2 regions of the Tenacibaculum sp. IB213877 genome follow, and region 1 is predicted to be linked to the other one. Evidence: riboswitches for the same ligand, from Rfam matches in the RefSeq annotation. Region 1 holds a riboswitch; the other holds the start of a gene.
The links. A riboswitch is a leader RNA that binds a small molecule or an ion and turns the genes downstream of it on or off. The one in region 1 is predicted to bind cobalamin.
Positions count from the first base shown of each region.

Region 2: another riboswitch for cobalamin. It lies ahead of SLH33_RS01310 (acyl-CoA thioesterase); the one in region 1 lies ahead of SLH33_RS02500 (TonB-dependent receptor plug domain-containing protein).

Region 1 covers NZ_JAXCHH010000001.1:563,986-573,594, reverse strand. The annotation lists gene dcm (DNA (cytosine-5-)-methyltransferase) at 1-97, shown strand, start outside; gene SLH33_RS02515 (PmeII family type II restriction endonuclease) at 43-753, opposite strand; gene SLH33_RS02510 (ABC transporter substrate-binding protein) at 768-1,877, opposite strand; gene SLH33_RS02505 (GMP reductase) at 1,878-2,915, opposite strand; cobalamin riboswitch at 2,990-3,182, shown strand; gene SLH33_RS02500 (TonB-dependent receptor plug domain-containing protein) at 3,258-5,198, shown strand; gene SLH33_RS02495 (hypothetical protein) at 5,256-5,768, opposite strand; gene SLH33_RS02490 (DUF3307 domain-containing protein) at 5,758-6,471, opposite strand; gene SLH33_RS02485 (transcriptional regulator) at 6,468-7,088, opposite strand; gene SLH33_RS02480 (ATP-dependent helicase) at 7,318-9,609, shown strand, end outside.
Region 2 covers NZ_JAXCHH010000001.1:297,147-306,755, forward strand. The annotation lists gene recG (ATP-dependent DNA helicase RecG) at 1-1,853, shown strand, start outside; gene SLH33_RS01300 (GNAT family N-acetyltransferase) at 1,877-2,401, shown strand; gene priA (primosomal protein N') at 2,643-5,090, shown strand; gene SLH33_RS01310 (acyl-CoA thioesterase) at 5,300-5,686, opposite strand; cobalamin riboswitch at 5,859-6,044, opposite strand; gene SLH33_RS01315 (class I SAM-dependent methyltransferase) at 6,094-6,717, opposite strand; gene SLH33_RS01320 (hypothetical protein) at 6,710-6,982, opposite strand; gene SLH33_RS01325 (NAD(P)/FAD-dependent oxidoreductase) at 6,969-7,877, opposite strand; gene SLH33_RS01330 (Fur family transcriptional regulator) at 8,037-8,411, shown strand; gene SLH33_RS01335 (P-loop NTPase fold protein) at 8,519-9,609, opposite strand, start outside.

The DNA.
Region 1 (9,609 bases):
TAAAGAAATAGGTTTTTCTATTGTTAATTTTTTGAATAACTATTATTCGAAATTAAAAAGTTCAGAATCTTCAATCTCTTTAGCTAAAGCCATGTAGCCTTCCTTGAAAAAATCTTCAGTATCAAGTGATAAAATTGTTTGATCTAAGTTAGACACTAATTTTGAATAAAAGTCTTCAAAACCGGTTAGCCTATGCCAAAATTCTGTTCCGATAATAACAGGAAAGTGTTTGTCAATTTCTTTATAGTGTTGACTTAGCTGATGTTCTTCACCATAAATAACGCCTAAAACTAAATCAGAGTTATTTAATTTAATAGAATTTGTTCTTGCTAAATTTGAAACCGTATTAAATTTTCTAAGTAAAGGATTTACATCTTCTGAGTTTATGGTATTTGGTCCTGATTTTAATTGGCACCATTTTTTTCTTCCATCAATTTTATCTGTAAACTCAATATCCATCCCTTTTATCAAAGAACCAGATGCGAGTCCAAGTTCAACAAACATGTTTTGTATTCGTGTGCCAAAAGAAGTATTAATAGAGGTTCCTAAAATCCTGGGATAATACAAAGCTTTAGCAATTCCAACGGGAGTAAAGTCATTTTCAAGTATCTTAGATAAATACTTAACAATAATTGGATTTATTTTATAAGATTTTAGCTTTGAATGTGTTTTCAAAGAGTTTATTTTATGATTTTCAAAAATTTTGGTTTTAAAATATTCAGTAATAATTAATAATAATTCTTCTTTTTCCATAGTTCAAATATAATTTACTTCATCTTTTCAAAAAAACTCAACTCATAATTAGGTAGTAATTCAGGATGTGTAATTTTAATAATATCTTTTAACACTAAATCAGGTCGGGTAGGAGCTAATTCAAAATATATAACTCCACCAGTGGTACCTTTTTTAAGGTTAGGTGTGTAAATTTGGTTGTTGGTAAATGCCTCAAACTTGTTATACAACTCGTTACTTTGCAGTAATTGTTCTTTGGTGTTAAAATAACCTGGTGCAATCCAAAAATCAGCATGTTGAGCTTTGTCTAACACGCTTTCAAAACTCAACGACAAACTTCCTTTACCTTCGGTGTCTTTCCATAAATAATTGGTATTCGCATCTTTTAAAAATTGCGCTACAAAACTATCACCAGCAGGTAAGTTCCACACATCTTTTTGCATAATAGCACCCGATAAAATAGTGGGTTTTTGGGTGGTTTGTTGTGCAATATCTTTGGCTTGTAAATAATTCTTCTCAATAACGCTAAAAATACTGTCCGCTTCTTGTTGTTTGTTTAATAACACACCAAAAACCTTGATCCATTCGGCACGTCCTAACGGAGTTTCTTCTAACCAATCGCCATTTAACACTACCGGAACTCCGTTTTGTTCGATGAGGTTTAATGATTTGTTGGTTTTTTGCATGGAGAAACCTACCACTATATCAGGTTGTAGGTCTAACAATACTTCGGTATTTAAATCCGCTTCCTGACCAATTTCTTTGATGTTACCTGCATCAATAAGTTTTCTAGTTTTTTCAGAGGAAACATATCGTGTATGTGGAAATCCGACTAACGTATTTTCACCACCTAACAATTCCAACATCGGAATATGTGTTGTTGAGGTAGCTACTAACTTTTTAACCGGAATTTGAATTTTCCCTTTTTCTTTATCCGTAGAAAACCCATATTCAAAGCTTTCATTTGCGTTTAAATACGGGTTTTTAATCGTTAAATGTATAGTGTTTCCTTCTTGATGTATATCAAATCCTTTCGCATATTTTACTAAAGATGGTGTTGTTTGTTCTTTAACCTCTTTTTTATGTTGTTTACATGAAAAGAGTAAGAATATACATCCGAAGAAAAAAATAAAAGACTTTTTCATTTATGAGAAAATAATATTTTCTTGTTCCTGAACTCTAATAAACGTAGTTCTTTTGGTTAATTCTTTTAATCGGCTAGCTCCAACGTATGTGCATGTTGAACGAACACCACCTAAAATATCTAAGACCGTATCATTTACATCACCACGGTACGGAATTTCAACCGTTTTTCCTTCTGATGCTCTGTATTCAGCAACACCACCCACGTGTTTGTTCATAGCCGTTTCTGAACTCATTCCGTAGAAAATTTTAAAATGTTCTCCGTCTTTTTCAATCAATTCACCACCACTTTGCATATGACCAGCAAGCATACCACCTAACATCACAAAATCGGCACCACCACCAAAGGCTTTAGCAACATCACCAGGTATTTTACAACCACCATCAGAAATAATTTGTCCGCCTAAACCATGAGCAGCATCAGCACACTCAATAATTGCCGATAATTGCGGATAACCCACACCTGTTTTAACACGTGTAGTACATACTGATCCAGGTCCGATACCAACTTTAATAATATCAGCTCCCGCTAATAATAATTCTTCTACCATTTCACCAGTAACTACGTTACCTGCCATAATTATTTTATCAGGATGTTGAGTACGCATTTTCTTAACAAAATCTACAAAATGTTCTGAGTAGCCATTGGCAACATCAATACAGATAAAATTAATATCGTTAAATTCTGAAAGGATCTTTGCTGTTTTTTCTGCGTCTTCTTTTCCTGTTCCTGTACTAACGGCAATGTTTTTTAAAGTTTGTTCATCAGAGTTTAGTACAAAATCTTTCCACTGATCAAAATTATAATGTTTATGAATAGTGGTAAACATATTATGTTTTGCTAGTGCTTTTGCCATTTCAAAAGTACCTACAGTATCCATATTTGCGGCTATAATAGGCACACCGCTCCATGTTTTTGAGCTATGCATAAACTTGAATTCTCTTTCTAAGCTTACTTGCGAACGCGATTTAAGAGTAGATCTTTTTGGACGGATCATAACATCTTTAAAGCCCAATTTTAATTCATTTTCAATTCTCATTTTGAGTCTAGATTTTAAAACTCGAAGATATAAAATCGTTAGCGTAAATAATTGCTTTGTTAATAAGATTAGATATATTTGTGCCGATTTTTGGTTTTGCCTACAACTATCGTTAAGGCAAATTAAAAGGGAATTCGGTGCAAATCCGAGACTGTTCCCGCAACTGTAAGCTATAAAGCTTGTAACTAAATCTTTTACCACTGCGCAAGCGGGAAGGTGAGTTACAAGACGCAAGTCAGGAGACCTGCCATAAATCAAAAGTAAAAAACTTTCGGGATAAGAGTTTTGTACATAATTCGTACACAATTTTACCTGATTTATTGTAAATCAAAAATTTAATTAATGAAAAAACAATTTGTAATTGTTAGTGCATTGGCATGTTTATTTGCTACTGCAAAAATTTCAGCACAAGAAGCTGAAAAACAAGAGGAGTTAGATGAAATAGTGATTTCTGCAACAAAATTTAATTTAAAGAAGGAAAACACAGCCAAAGTAATTCACAAGATAACTCAAGAAGATTTAAAGAATAATGCTGGAAAATCTGTTATCGACGTAATTAACAATGTTGTTGGCGTAGAAATTAAAGGTGTGAATACAAATTCTACTGAGCCTCGAAGTACGTATATACGTGGAGGTAGAAGTAGGCAAGTACTAGTGTTAATTGACGGAATTCCTGTTTCAGACCCATCAGGAATTAATCAAGAGTATGATCTGCGTTTACTTTCCTTAAATCAAATTGAAAGCATTGAAGTTTTAAAAGGAGCTTCATCTACTTTATATGGAAGTGGAGCAGCGACGGGTGTTATAAATATTATTTTGAAAAAAGCTTCTGAAGATAAAATATCAGGAGGATATGAAGCTAGTTTTGGAACAAATAATGATAGTGAAACTTCAAGTAATGTATTTTCTGACTTAAATCAGAATGCAAATTTTAGTGGTACTTTGAATAGAGTTAAATTCTTAGCATCTTTCGGATTAATTAGTAAAGACGGAATGTCTTCTGCAAAAAGTAATACGAATACAAAATTTGAAAATGATAAGTATTACAGTGAAAATGGATTGTTGAAATTAGGGTATGATTTTTCGGATAATTTTTCTATAGAAACCTTTATGAATTATGATAGCTTTGATTATGATTTTGACGCTGATATTTATACTGATGAAAAATTAAATGATGGAAATCAAAATCAGTTGAGAATAGGTGTAAAGCCTCGTTTTACATATGAAAATGGAGAATTATATGTATTAGCTTCTTATAATGATATTAAAAGGAAGGTTAACCAATTTAATTCTTATGGAGGTTCAATTAATACTTCTGTTTATCAAGGACAAAGTTATAATATAGATGCTGTTAATAAGTTTAATCTTACAAACATTAATTTACAGTTAATCACTGGTGTGAATTATCAAAAGCATGATAATAATACAACAACACCATATGGTAATATTGATAATAAATTAGCTAATTTTAATACTATTGATCCTTATGTGTCAGCGGTATATATATCTGATTTTGGTTTAAATGTAAATCTTGGAGGACGTTTAAATAATCATAGTGAATATGGAAGTAATTTTGTTTATGACTTTAATTCTTCTTATAATTTCTTAAATATAGAAAATACAAATTTAAAAGTTTTAGCGTCTTATAGTTCAGCTTTCATTACTCCTAGTACTTATCAATTATTTTCTACTTATGGAAACCTAGATTTAGAACCAGAAACAAGCGAAACCATAGAAACTGGGTTTGAATTAGGTTACAAAAATATTATAGAGTTAGAAGCAGTTTACTTCAATAGAAAAGAAGAAGAAGCTATAATTTATCAAAATTTACCAGATTTTCCATACGGAATTTATCAAAATACAGATGAAACCATAAAAGTCAATGGAATTGAAGCGAATCTACGTGTTAAACCAATTGATCAAATAAGATTAAATGTAGGTTATACTTATACTGATAAAGAAGTTGATGTTGATTATATTCCAAAACATAAATTTATTGCTAGTTTAGAAAGTAATCCGTTTAAAAATGCATTTGTTTCTTTAGTTTATAAGAATGTTGGAGAGCGTTTTGCGCCTTATTATGATAGTACAGTTTTTGCTACGGTTGAAGCGACTTTACCAAAGTATAATTTATTAGATTTAAATGCCAATTATAAATTGTTGAATGAAAAGGTGACTTTATTTGGTTCTGTTACTAATCTTTTTAATGAAGATTATGAAGATGTTTTAGGTTATTCTACTAGAGGAAGAAACTATAAACTAGGAATTAGATTACAATTTTAATTAAAAGTTAAATTGTTATTAAATGCAAAAGCTCTTGAAATTTCAAGAGCTTTTTTATTAAATTAATTTTTTCACTTCACTTTTAATAATTGCAATAGCTGTTTCTGTTGGACTTTCTATTTGCGAGTAATCAATTAAAATATTATCTCTAAGCTCTTTTGCGTCCTTACTATTTTCTGTTATTTCTCTCAATTTTTTAAGTATGGCCAGTTTAGAAGCTACAACAGCTTTCCAAGTAGTATCAGTAACATAAATTTGTTGTACTAAATTGTGTTCAAACTCTTGTTCAATATTACTAATTAGCAAATGTAAATAACTATTAGCATCCTCACCTATAGGGTTTACGCGTAGTATGAGTTTAGAAGGGTTGATGCGTTCGCAAAAAAGCAACATTCTTTCATAAGCTTGAAGTTTTACAGGTAAACTTTCACGTTTTTTTTCAATTAAAGCATTAAATTTTTTTTCGTTATTATCGTAATCAATAAAACGACTCAAAATAAGATATGCAACACCTCCGGTAACTAAGGCGGGTAATGCATAGGCTAATCCTTCTATAATTTTATCTTCCATATTGCGAATATACAAGTCCTGTTAAAATTGCCAATCCAAAACTTAATAAAGTTCCAATTAAAATGTATTCGGTTAATTTTCGGTCTTTGGCTTCTGTTAAATCTCCAAATCTAAAAATAGATTTTGCAGCCAATAAAAAACCTACACCTTCCCATTTTCCTAAAGCTACAAACATAAAAACAAATAAACGCTCTAAAATACCAATGTACTTTCCTGCTTTTATTAATGATTTCTCATCATTTTTTAAATTAATTTGTGGAGCCCATTGGGTAATAATAACGCTTATTATAACAGAAGAAGCATGAGTTACAAATGCTAAACTAGCTACAAGTAGCAAGTTTTTTTCTGAAAAAACCTCTTGAAAATCAACTTCAAAAGGCTTATACAAATAAGTTACTACAATAATGATAACAATGTGTAAAAGCTGATCAATAAAAAATAGTAGTCTTTTATTTTTCTTTTTTTGAAGATATAACTTGCCTAAATCTATTAAAAAATGAGTTAAAATAATCAATAAAAAACCTGCCCAGTATGTTGTGTTAAAAGCTAATGTAATCATTAACAAAAGTGCATGTACACCTATGTGATAGTATAGCTTTTTAGATTTTATTTTATGTTTTTCTTTATGTTTTACCCAACTAAAGGGTTGAAATGCAAAATCACCCAGCAAATGGGCTATAAGTAATTGTAAAAATAGCATCATAGTTCTGCAATTTTCTTAGTAATAAGTTTTCTATACCTGTTTTCTAATTTCATGATTTCTTCATAACCGGCTCGTTTTCTTCGTTTGCTAATCCCTGCTTGAGATATGTTTAAAATATCTCCCATCTCTTTTTGTGTTTTTTTTGGGTTTTGTATAGATGCGTGTACAAATTCTGCAGAATTGGCAGTCCAATCATCCATAACTAATAAAGCTAAACTAACTGAAACATCTAGCTCTTCATTTACCTCTTTCCAAGGTGATTTTATAGCTAACGTTTGTTTTTTTAGTAAATTGTCAAAAGCATACCCTGAATTTATAAATGCTTCTCCATTTGATTCGGTAATAGTAGCTGCATCAAAGGTTTTAGACCCAATACCTACTGCCAAACGAACATCTAAATTAGCAATTTGTTTAATGCCAGATTTTATAAGTAAACATATTTTAAGCGCTTCTTTTGGTGTGACCTCTAATTGGAAACTATCTCCTCTATAAACTTCCCAATTTTTAGGAGTTGAGCCTAGAGTGTTAAAGATAGTTTTTAAAATAGGTAACCAAGCATCCGCAGAAATATTTCTAGAATTAATGATATCTCCTGTTATAATACTGGTAGTTTTCATAGTTTCCCTCTTTTTTGAGTAAATATACAATTTTTTTATAACTATTAAACGTTATTTTTTCGAATATAACCTTTAAGGATTATATTTTGAAATATTCCTTTTATAAGGAATTATTTATTGATGCTTAGATGTGAAACTTTTTTGTGAATAAAAAAAGAGCAATATTCTTCATAGAACCTAAAAGAATGGTTAATTTTCGGACTTTAAATACTTTCAATAAAATTTTCCATTGAGTACTTATTTAGAACAACTTAACGAACCCCAAAGGGCAGCGGTTTTACAAAAAGAGGGTCCTATGATTATCATTGCTGGCGCCGGATCTGGAAAAACCAGAGTGTTAACCTACCGAATTGCGCATTTAATGGAGCAAGGGGTAGACCCGTTTAATATTTTATCATTGACCTTTACCAATAAAGCAGCACGCGAAATGAAAGAGCGTATTGCTAAAGTAGTAGGGTATAGTGAAGCTAAAAATTTATGGATGGGTACCTTTCACTCAATCTTTGCAAGAATTTTACGTGCAGAGGCAGATAAATTAGGATATCCTTCAAATTTTACTATTTATGATACGCAAGATTCAGTTAGATTGATTACAGCCATAATTAAAGAAATGAATCTCGATAAAGATAAATACAAACCAAAACAAATATTAAGCAGAATATCTTCATTCAAAAACAGTTTAATAACGGTTAGAGCGTATTTTAATAATTCGGATTTGCAAGAGGCTGATTTAATGGCAAACCGCCCAAAAGTAGGAGATATTTACAAAGAATATGTAGATAGGTGTTATAAATCTGGAGCCATGGATTTTGATGATTTATTATTAAGAACCAATGAGTTATTAGCTCGTTTTCCAGATGTATTAGCAAAATACCAAGATCGTTTTCGTTATATTTTGGTGGATGAGTATCAAGATACCAACCACTCACAGTATTTAATTGTTCGTGCGTTGGCAGATCGTTTTCAAAACATTTGTGTGGTGGGAGATGATTCGCAGAGTATTTACGCTTTCCGTGGGGCAAATATTCAGAATATATTAAACTTCCAGAAAGATTATCCAGATGTAAAAACATTTAAGTTAGAGCAGAATTATCGTTCTACAAAAAACATAGTAAACGCAGCAAATTCGGTAATTTCAAAGAACAAAACGAAGTTAGATAAAGAAGTTTGGACAGCTAATGATGCTGGAAATTACATCAAAGTAATGCGTACAATCTCTGATGGAGAAGAAGGACGTTTTGTGGCACAATCTATCTTTGATAATAAAATGAATCATCAGCTTAAAAATGATGAATTTGCTATTTTATATCGTACCAATGCACAATCAAGAGCTATTGAAGATGCATTGCGTAAAAAAGATATTAAGTACAAGATTTACGGAGGAATTTCTTTCTATCAACGTAAAGAAATTAAAGATTTACTATCATATTTACGCTTGCTAATCAACCCAAATGATGAAGAAGCATTAAAAAGAGTAATCAATTATCCTGCAAGAGGAATTGGACAAACCACAATAGATAAATTAACTATAGCTGCAAATCACTATAAGAAATCCATTTTTGAAGTGATTTTGAACATTAATTCATTGGATTTAAATCTTAATTCTAGTACCAAAACCAAGTTGCAGAATTTTGCCAATATGATTCAGCGTTTTCAAATAGAGGCACAAACCAAAAATGCTTTTGAGGTTGCTGATTTGGTAGTGAAGCAAACACAATTAGTTAAAGATTTACAAAAAGATGGAACGCCAGAAGGAGTAAGTAAAGTTGAAAACGTTCAGGAATTATTGAACGGAATTAAAGATTTTATTACCGATAAAATTGAAACAGGAGATGATGCTTCATTACCAATTTTCTTAGAAGATGTTGCATTGGCTACCGATTTTGATTCTGATAAAAAAGACGATACTCCGCGTGTTTCTTTAATGACTATTCACTTGGCAAAAGGACTTGAGTTTCCGTATGTGTATATTGTTGGATTGGAAGAAAATTTATTTCCCTCAGCAATGAGTATGAATACTCGAAGTGAACTAGAGGAGGAGAGACGCCTGTTTTATGTAGCATTAACCCGAGCAGAAAAACAAGCATATTTAACTTATGCACAAACTCGTTATCGTTGGGGTAAATTAACAGATGGAGAACCTAGCCGTTTTTTAGAGGAAATTGACGATCAATTTTTAGAGTACATCACACCAAAATTACCAGAGCCATCCATGAATCGATTTATAGATGCTGATTTGTTTGATGATGCACCTAAAAAGATTCGTTTTCAAAAACCTATTCAAAAGAAAAGACAAGAGTTTTTACAGAAAAAAGAAAAACCAGCGGTTGTTCCACCAAAAGGAAAAATGAAAAAAGTTTCCGAGGCAAATTCAACAATAAATCTGTTTGATGGAGATATTGCTGTAGGAAACATTGTAGAACATAACCGTTTTGGTACAGGTGAAGTATTGGCTTTAGAAGGAAAAGGACCTAACAAAAAAGCTGAAATTCAGTTTGCTACCGTTGGTAAAAAGAAATTA
Region 2 (9,609 bases), 270 kb from region 1:
GAACGATGGAACTAGTATGGTTTAAAGGCGTAAAGTGGATAAAAGATAGCTTAAAATTGAATGTTCCGTATGTGATTTACGGAAAGTTAAATTGGTTTAATGGCACAGCAAATATGCCACATCCGGAGCTTGAATTAGTTTCTGAGTATAAAAAGAAGTTGCAAACAGCAATGCAACCTGTATATCCATCTACAGAAAAACTCACTAACAAAGGAATTTCTCAAAAGATCATGCGATCTATATTGCAAAATCTTTTGCAACAAGCTTATGGAAGTGTTGTAGAAACTTTTTCTAATGATTTTATGCAACAAAACCAGTTGTTGGGTAAAAAGGAATCCTTATTAAATATTCATTTTCCAAAAGATCAGGAATTACTGGCCAAAGCACAATACAGACTCAAATTTGAAGAGTTATTCTTTATTCAGTTGCAATTACTGATGAAAAAACTCATCAATAAAGCCAAAATTAAAGGATTTGTATTTGAGCAAGTAGGAGAGAACTTCAATAATTTCTACCAAAATCACTTACCTTTCGATCTGACCAATGCGCAAAAACGAGTTTTAAAAGAAATTAGAAAAGATGTAAGTACGGGTGCGCATATGAACCGATTATTACAAGGTGATGTAGGTTCGGGAAAAACCATTGTGGCGTTACTAACGATGTTGTTGGCCATTGATAACGGATTCCAAGCTACGATTATGGCACCTACCGAGATTTTAGCAACACAACATTATAACGGAATTGCAGAATTATTAGAAGGAACAGATATTAAAATTGAATTGCTTACGGGCTCTACTAAAACCAAAAAAAGAAGAGAAATTCACGAAAGTTTGGAGGACGGTAGCTTGCATATACTCATAGGTACGCACGCTATTTTAGAAGATAAAGTACAGTTCAATAATTTAGGAATTGCCATTATTGATGAACAACACCGATTTGGAGTAGCGCAACGAAGAAAATTATGGGAGAAGAGTAGCCCATCCTCAGAAGGAGGGGCTATCCCTCCACATATTTTGGTGATGACAGCAACTCCAATTCCGCGTACCTTGGCAATGTCTGTGTATGGAGATTTAGATATTTCTATAATTGATGAATTACCTCCGGGAAGAAAAGATATAAAAACGGTACATCGTTATGATAGTAACCGATTAGCTGTTTTTAAGTTTTTAAAAGATGAAATTGATAAAGGTCGTCAAGTATATGTGGTATATCCACTAATTCAGGAGTCGGAGGCAATGGATTATAAAGATTTGATGGATGGTTACGAGAGTATTTCACGCGAATTTCCATCACCCAAATATCAAATCAGTATCGTGCATGGTAAAATGAAACCTGTAGATAAAGACTACGAAATGGACAGGTTTGTAAAAGGTGAAACTCAAATTATGGTTGCCACTACTGTTATTGAAGTAGGTGTAAATGTTCCAAATGCGTCGGTTATGGTTATAGAAAGTGCAGAACGTTTTGGGTTGAGTCAGTTACACCAGTTGCGTGGTAGAGTAGGGCGTGGAGCAGAACAGAGCTATTGTATTTTATTAACCAGTTATGAATTGTCATCAGATGCAAAAACGCGTTTAAAAACCATGGTTGATACCTCAGACGGATTTAAAATTGCAGAAGTAGACTTAAAACTTCGTGGTCCGGGAAATATTATGGGAACGCAACAAAGTGGTGTGTTAAATCTAAAAATTGCCGATGTAGTGAAAGACAGTCCTATTTTATACAAAGCACGTCAAACCGCTATTCAGTTATTGAATGATGATCCTGAGTTATCAAAACCTCAAAATGCACCAATTTTAAAACGCTTTAGTTTGTTGCAAAAAAGAAGCGGAATTTGGAGTAATATTAGTTAACAACCAAGACTAAATAGTATAAAATGGAAAATATTGAAATTAGAAAGGTAGTACCAAACGAAATAGATCAATTACAAAAAATAGGCATACAAACTTTTTTAGAAGCTTTTTCTTCGGAAAACAGTGAGGAGAATATGAACTCGTATTTGGAGAAAAGTTTTTCTACTCAAAAATTAAAGACCGAATTAAAAGATAAAAATTCTGAATTTTATTTTGCGTTAGAAAATAAGACTGTGGTTGGCTACTTAAAAATTAATTTAGGTCAATCACAAACAGAAATAAAAGAAGAAAATGCTATTGAAATTGAACGTATATATGTGCTAAAAGAATTTTACGGGAAAAAAATAGGACAATTGCTTTTTGAAAAAGCAATGGAAATTTCAAGGCAAAAAAAGGTAGATTATATTTGGTTGGGAGTTTGGGAAGAAAATTTGAGAGCCATTCATTTTTACCAGAAAAATGGGTTTGTTGTCTTTGACAAACATATCTTTAAATTAGGGGATGATATACAAACCGACCTAATGATGAAATTATTATTAAAAGAATAAAATATAATTATAACTGCAGGTTCTTTTTCCTGGTAATTAACAACTGTAATTCCTGTAGATTTCTGTTTACAATGTAGTGAAATTTATGTAGTTTTGATTCAAGTTTATTATAAGTCAATTAGATTTGTCATTCCCGCAAAAGCGGGAATCTTTTTATGTAGTTTATCTATTTTAGATTCCTGCATACGCAGGAATGACATTCAAAATGAACATTACAATGCTTTTATAAAAATAATTTAGTTTGTCACAACACTTCATCGACGTTATATTACCTATTCCTTTACAAAAAACGTTTACCTATTCGGTAACCGAAGCTGAGGCTAATTTCTTGCAAAAAGGAATGCGTGTTGCGGTAGAATTTGGTAAATCGAAGATCTATACAGCTTTGGTTTTCAATATTCATCAAAAAGCTCCTGAGTTGTATGAAGCAAAGGATATTCATCAAATTTTAGATGAACAGCCTATCGTAAACGAACAACAACTCAAGCATTGGCAGTGGATTGCTAATTATTACATGTGTTCGTTAGGAGACGTTTACAGAGCAGCGTTACCGTCTGCATTTTTGTTAGAAAGTGAAACTGTTTTGTATAAAAACAATGCGTTTTCTGATGAAAGTGTATTAAACGATGAAGAATTCTTGATTTTTGAGGCATTGCATCATCATTCGCAATTAACGGTGCATCAAGTAGCAGATATTTTAGGTAAGAAAAAAGTACTTCCTATTATCAATGAATTGCTACATAAGTCGGTAATTGAAATCAAGGAAGAGATCTATGAAACCTATAAACCAAAGTTGGTTAAATACGTTCGATTGCATCCGCAGTACGAAAATGAAGAAGCATTGCAATTATTGTTAGATGAACTTTCAAGAGCCAAAAAGCAACGCGATGCAGTTTTAACCTTTTTTCAGTTAAAATCGATCAAAAAACCGATAAAAGCGAAAGATTTAGAGCAAAAATCGGGAGTTTCGAGTCAGATTTTAAAAGCATTGGTTGATAAAAATATCTTTGAATTTTACCATTTACAAACGGATAGAATTCATTTTAAAGGTGAAACCAACGGGTTAAAACAGTTAAATGAACATCAGCAACAAGCTTCAGAAGAGATCAAACAAAGCTTTGAACAACATGATATTACGTTATTACACGGAGTAACGAGTTCGGGTAAAACAGAGGTGTATACCAAGTTAATACTGGAAACCATTGAAAGTGGTAAGCAAGTACTGTTTTTATTGCCAGAAATAGCGTTAACTACGCAAATCATCACACGTTTACAAGCGTATTTTGGGAATAGTATTTCAGTATTCCACTCTAAATATTCCATTAATGAACGCGTGGAAGTGTGGAATAATGTATTGGATAACAAACCTAAGGCACAAATTATTTTAGGGGCACGTTCCTCTATCTTTTTACCATTTTCAAATTTGGGATTGATAGTGGTAGATGAAGAGCATGAATCATCTTATAAGCAATACGAACCTTCACCACGCTATAATGCACGTGATGCTGCTGTTGTGCTAGGTAAATTACACAAAGCAAAAGTGTTGTTGGGTTCTGCAACTCCGTCTATTGAAAGTATGTTCAATGCTACGCAACAAAAATACGTATTGGTAGAATTAAAGCGTCGCCACGGTAATATTCAATTACCAAAAATTGAGCTGATAGATATTAAGGAGAAACATAGAAAAAAGGAAATGACGGGTCATTTTTCGGATAGGATGTTACAGCTTATTAATGAAGCGTTGGAGGAGAAAGAACAGGTGATTTTATTTCAAAACCGTCGTGGATTTTCACCAATTGTAGAGTGTACAACTTGCGGAACGTCGCCTCAATGTCCGAATTGTGATGTGAGTTTAACCTATCATAAATTCCGAAGTGAATTAAAATGTCATTATTGTCATTACCAACGTGCAATGCCTACGAGTTGTGGTGCTTGTGGAAATTCAACACTAGATACCAAGGGTTTTGGAACTGAGCAAATTGAGTTAGAACTCAAAGAGTTATTTCCAAATTACAATATCGGTCGTATGGATTCCGATACCACACGTGGTAAGTTTGGGTATCAAAAGATCATTGAAGCTTTTGAAACGCAGGAAATTGATGTTTTGGTGGGTACACAAATGCTGTCTAAAGGATTAGATTTTGATAACGTTTCTTTAGTTGGAATATTAAATGCCGATTCCATGCTTAATTTCCCTGATTTTAGAGCGCACGAACGTGCTTTTCAACTCATGGTACAAGTATCGGGTAGAGCAGGACGTACCAAAAAACAAGGTCAGGTAGCTATTCAAAGTTTTAATCCGTATCATCAAATTTTGCAACAAGTTTCGACCAACAACTACGATGAAATGTATAAAGAACAGTTGCAAGATCGTTGGCAATACCATTATCCACCGTATTACCGTTTGATAAAAATTACCTTAAAACACCGCGATTATACTAAGGTTGATATGGGTATTAATTGGTTAGCAAAAGCATTGCAAAATGTGTTTGGTGAAAATGTTTTGGGTCCTACCGCACCAGCAGTAAGTAGAATTAGAAATCAGTATATCAAAAACTTAATGATTAAAATTCCGCCAAAGCAATCGTTAGGGAAAACCAAAGAAGAACTGCAAAAAATTAAAAATACGTTTGAAGCGGTAAAAGATTTTAGACCTATCCGCTTTATTATTGATGTGGATGCGTATTAACTTTCGTTACTTCGAGAATTATTAAAATCATTTTTTTTTGATTTCTTAAGATTCTTCGACATCGCTCATAATGACAGCCCATTATTAAATTAATTCTGTCAATTCGAGTGAATTTGTATCGAGCATAAGAATTATATAGAAGTAGTTCTAACTACTATTTTTTATTCCCGATGTCATGAAAATCACTCAAACTGACAAAAAAAACACGTTTATTTCAAGATTTTAATGGGTTTTTTATCTTGATCTATAGCTACGAAAGTAAATTCACCGCTAACTGCTTTTTCTCTGTCATCAGAATACATTTGTTCGATAAAAATATTTACACGTACTTTTAAACTTGTATTGCCCAAATACGTTACTTTGCCAAATAATTCTACTAAGGTTCCGGCAGGAATTGGCTTTTTAAAATCTATTCTGTCGCTACTAACAGTAACCATGCGTTGTCTGCTAAATCGTGTGGCAGTAATAAACGCTACTTCATCCATAAGTTGCATAGCAGTTCCACCAAATAAGGTATCATAATGGTTGGTTGTGTTTGGGAATACAGCTTTAAAAACACGTGTTTGTGATTGCTCAATACGCTCTTCTACAGTCATTTTATTTTAACTTTTTATAATTATGTAATTGATAAGAAGTTCAATACAATATTTCAACTTTGCTGAAATAAAAAGTTAAGAAAGAGTGTGTTTTACAACAAACGACAAGACATAGGTATCCTATGTAAATTTGTATAAAAAAGTATCTAACTTATAGCTTTAGATCGCGAAAGCAAAGTTATTAAGAATAGGCAGGTCTCCTGACTTGTAACAATTTTATCGTCCTTCCCATATAAAAAAAACAGTGGAACACAAGGATAAAATCTTAAAGTTACTTACAGTTGCGCGACAGTTCTGGATTTACACCAGATTCCCTTTTAATACACAGTTAAGTACAACCTTTTCTTTTTAATGAAATTAAAGAAAGAACTTTAAAGTGTAATATTACTTATTTTCTGATTTAGAAGCTACAGTTTCTTTAATTTTTTACATTTAATCAAGTAGAAAGGAAAGTTTTCAGTTACTTCTTGAATTTCAAACAAACCTACTTTTTCAAACTCTTTTTTTACAGATTCCTTGTTATAAAAATACATTTTAACGCCTTTATGTATTTCATAACGATCTTTACTAATAAATTTTCCTTTGCCATAGGTTGGTGCATCTACGGTAATAGCAGTAAAGATCATATAACCATTTGTAGTTAGCTGATTGTAACAATTTTTAATAAGTTTTTGTCGCTCTTTGCTATTTAACAAATGGATTAACGCATAACAGAAAATACCATCGTATTGATTGTTATCAAAAGGCATGTCGGTAACAGAACCATGATGAATAACCATATCTGTTCCGTAGTGTTTTTTAGCCATTTCTATGGCAGTTTTTGATATTTCTATACCGGTTACGCTTATTCCGTTATCTTTAAAAACTTGTGCATTTCTTCCATAACCAATTCCGGGAATAAGGATGTTTTTAATTCCTTTTTCTATAAAAAAATCTTTAATAATCATAGCCGATTGTGAAGGTTTAAAACCCCACATTTCTTGTTTTTCTATAAAATTATCTTCCCAAAATTCTCTCAAAACATTATTCACTTTTACACAGTTTATCTTCAAGAATATCACAGAGAAACCCTAATTCTTTTACCAAAGAAATTATGTGTTGATTATTAATTGCAGTGCCTTCAACCCTGAGAATTGTATGGCCACATGGATAAGGAAATTCCGTTTCACTTAAATCAAAATCAATTTTTATATGAGGTGAATTTTTTTCTAGGATTTCAATAATTTTTTCAGCTTGAAATTCATTTTCAATATTTGTAGTAAAAACTTCTATCATACTATTTTTAAAATTGCTCATCTGTTAGTTCTTTATTTACCATAGCGCCAGCTACATTACCGCCAAATACTGCATTGGCAACTGAGCGCATTAATGTAGTGTTGTCTCCACAAGCATAAATACCATGAATAGTAGTTTGTTGAAATTCATTGATTTTAATATGGCCACTCTCTGTAAGTTCACAACCTAATTTCTGAGGAATAGTACAATGTTGACTGAACGGAACATGTGCATACATAGCATCTAGAGTTAATTTTTCACCATTTGTTAAGATTACATTTGTTAAATATCCATTTGTATGTTCTATTTCAGTAATCTCCTCTTCTTGAATTTTAATATGGTGTTTGTTTAATTTTGAAATTTGTTCAGTATTAAAATCTGCTTTTCCTTGTGTAAATAAAGTACTATGTTTGGTAAGATTGTTAACTAAAGAAGCCATATGAATTGCATGATCTCCATTGGACATAATGCCTGTTTTCTTTCCATGAAATTCATATCCGTGGCAATAAGGGCAATGAATTACTGAGATGCCCCAACATTCAGAAAAACCTTTAATATCTGGCATTATATCTTTGATACCTGTGGCAAAAATTAATTTTTTGCTATAAAAGATATCTCCAGACTCAGTTTCAATTTTAAAACCGGCATTGTTTTTCTTCCCATTTACAGCAATACCATCATAAAAATGCACAGTTTTGTATTTTTTAACTTGTTTTTTGGCAATGGTTGAAATTTCTTTGGGAGTTTTACCATCTTGCGTTAAAAAGTTATGGGAATGTGGCGTTTGCCTATTGCATGGTTTTCCGCTGTCAATAACAAGTACATTTCGTAAAGATCTTCCTAAAATTAATGCTGATGAGAGTCCAGCATAGCTTCCTCCAATGATAATTACATCAAAAATATTGATAGCTTTCATGTTGTATTAGTTAATAAATTAAACAAAGGAGTAGGAGATAATCAAGCTCAAAAGCCAACGTTTCTTTTAATTATAATCCTTTCCTTGACAAATTTACTATAATTTCTTATTATTGCAACAATATCGCAATAAATTATTGCGAATAATTTGCATTAACAAATGAAACGAAGGAATACACCAACAAAAGAAGCAGTATTAGATTTACTTTTAAGGTCAGGAAAAGCAATGAGTCAGGATGCAATTCAAGAAAGAATTGATATTGATATTAACAGAGCTACTATTTACAGAATTTTAAATAGATTTTGTGAAGATGGTGTGCTTCATAAAATTGTTGCTGAGGATGGTAAACAATATTTTGCTTTGTGTGTAAAATGTGATGAAAGCAAAAAACCTTTGCATCATTTTCACTTTCGTTGTACACAGTGTGATACTATTGAATGCCTACCAATTCCTGTTATTTTTTCTATAGATACTGCATACAGTGTTGAGACCGTTAACTGCGTTTTAACGGGTACGTGTAAAGAGTGTTCATAGTTTACAATAATTTGGATAAATGTATGCGATGCTGAAACAAGTTCAGCATGACGAGTTATTTGAGTTAAAAAATGGCGTATATCCTAACTCTTCAAGTGTCATTGGGTTTACAATTTTAATTCTTCTAATAATTCAATTTTATTTAAAAAATAATCCAACTTTAAATCACCACCACTTCTTCTTCCTCTTATGCTTTCAAGTAAATGAAGTAAATCAATATCTTTAGTTTTATTTATTATTGAGTTAATAAGTAGTTTGTTTTTTCCATTTTCATCACTTTCATATAATTTTGATTTATGGTAATAACCAGAATTTAATGAATTGTTATAAAAGTTCAGTAAATAAGCTTCTAATAACATTAGCATTCTTTCATTATCATTATTTAATTTATTTCCTACTATTTCAAAAAGTCTATCTTGTAGTTGTTGAATAGTAAGACTTTGTGTTTTCAAATTATTGTATAAGTCAGTTTTTTTTATTTTTAAGAAGGTTAAAAATAAATATACAAGAGGGAAGACGAAGTGATTTTCTCCGAATGTTCTTAAAGATATTTTAGCAAGTGTAAATATTTTCTCTTGTTCTCTTAAAGAAATCTCAGAATTAGAAAATAAAATATCGCATATTTTTAAAAAATCAGTTTTGTCATATTTCAGCTCACTGTATTTTATTCTTTCAGGAGAATTAAAAAACTCATCAAAATCAAAAAACTCATATAAATATCTTTGAAAAACTCCTGATTCTGGTTTAGGAATTGAATATTCTAAGTCAATAAACCTTCTTAAGTATTCTTCAGCATCTAATTTATCACTACCATAAACTCCTCTTACAGCATTTCCAAGTTGTATTTTATCAATTGATAAAATAAAAACTATGTTTGGAACTGAAAAGAAATGTTTAATCTGCTCCAAAATAGACACAGCATAATCAGGCCTACACCTATCTAATTCATCAATTATAAAAACTAAAGGCTTTCCTTTATTTGTATTTGCAATAAACTCTGAAAGACTATTACGGAATTCTGAAATATTCTTTTTCTTTTTAGAATATTCATTAACATTATTTTCAAAAACATCGGTTAGTCCTTTTGTAACTCCTATGATTGCATCTTTAACACCTTCTGTATCAATGTATTTATCAGCAATTGCTTTAGCTACTATAGGAGCGATATGTTTAGTTAATGCTGATGCCTTTTTCAAAG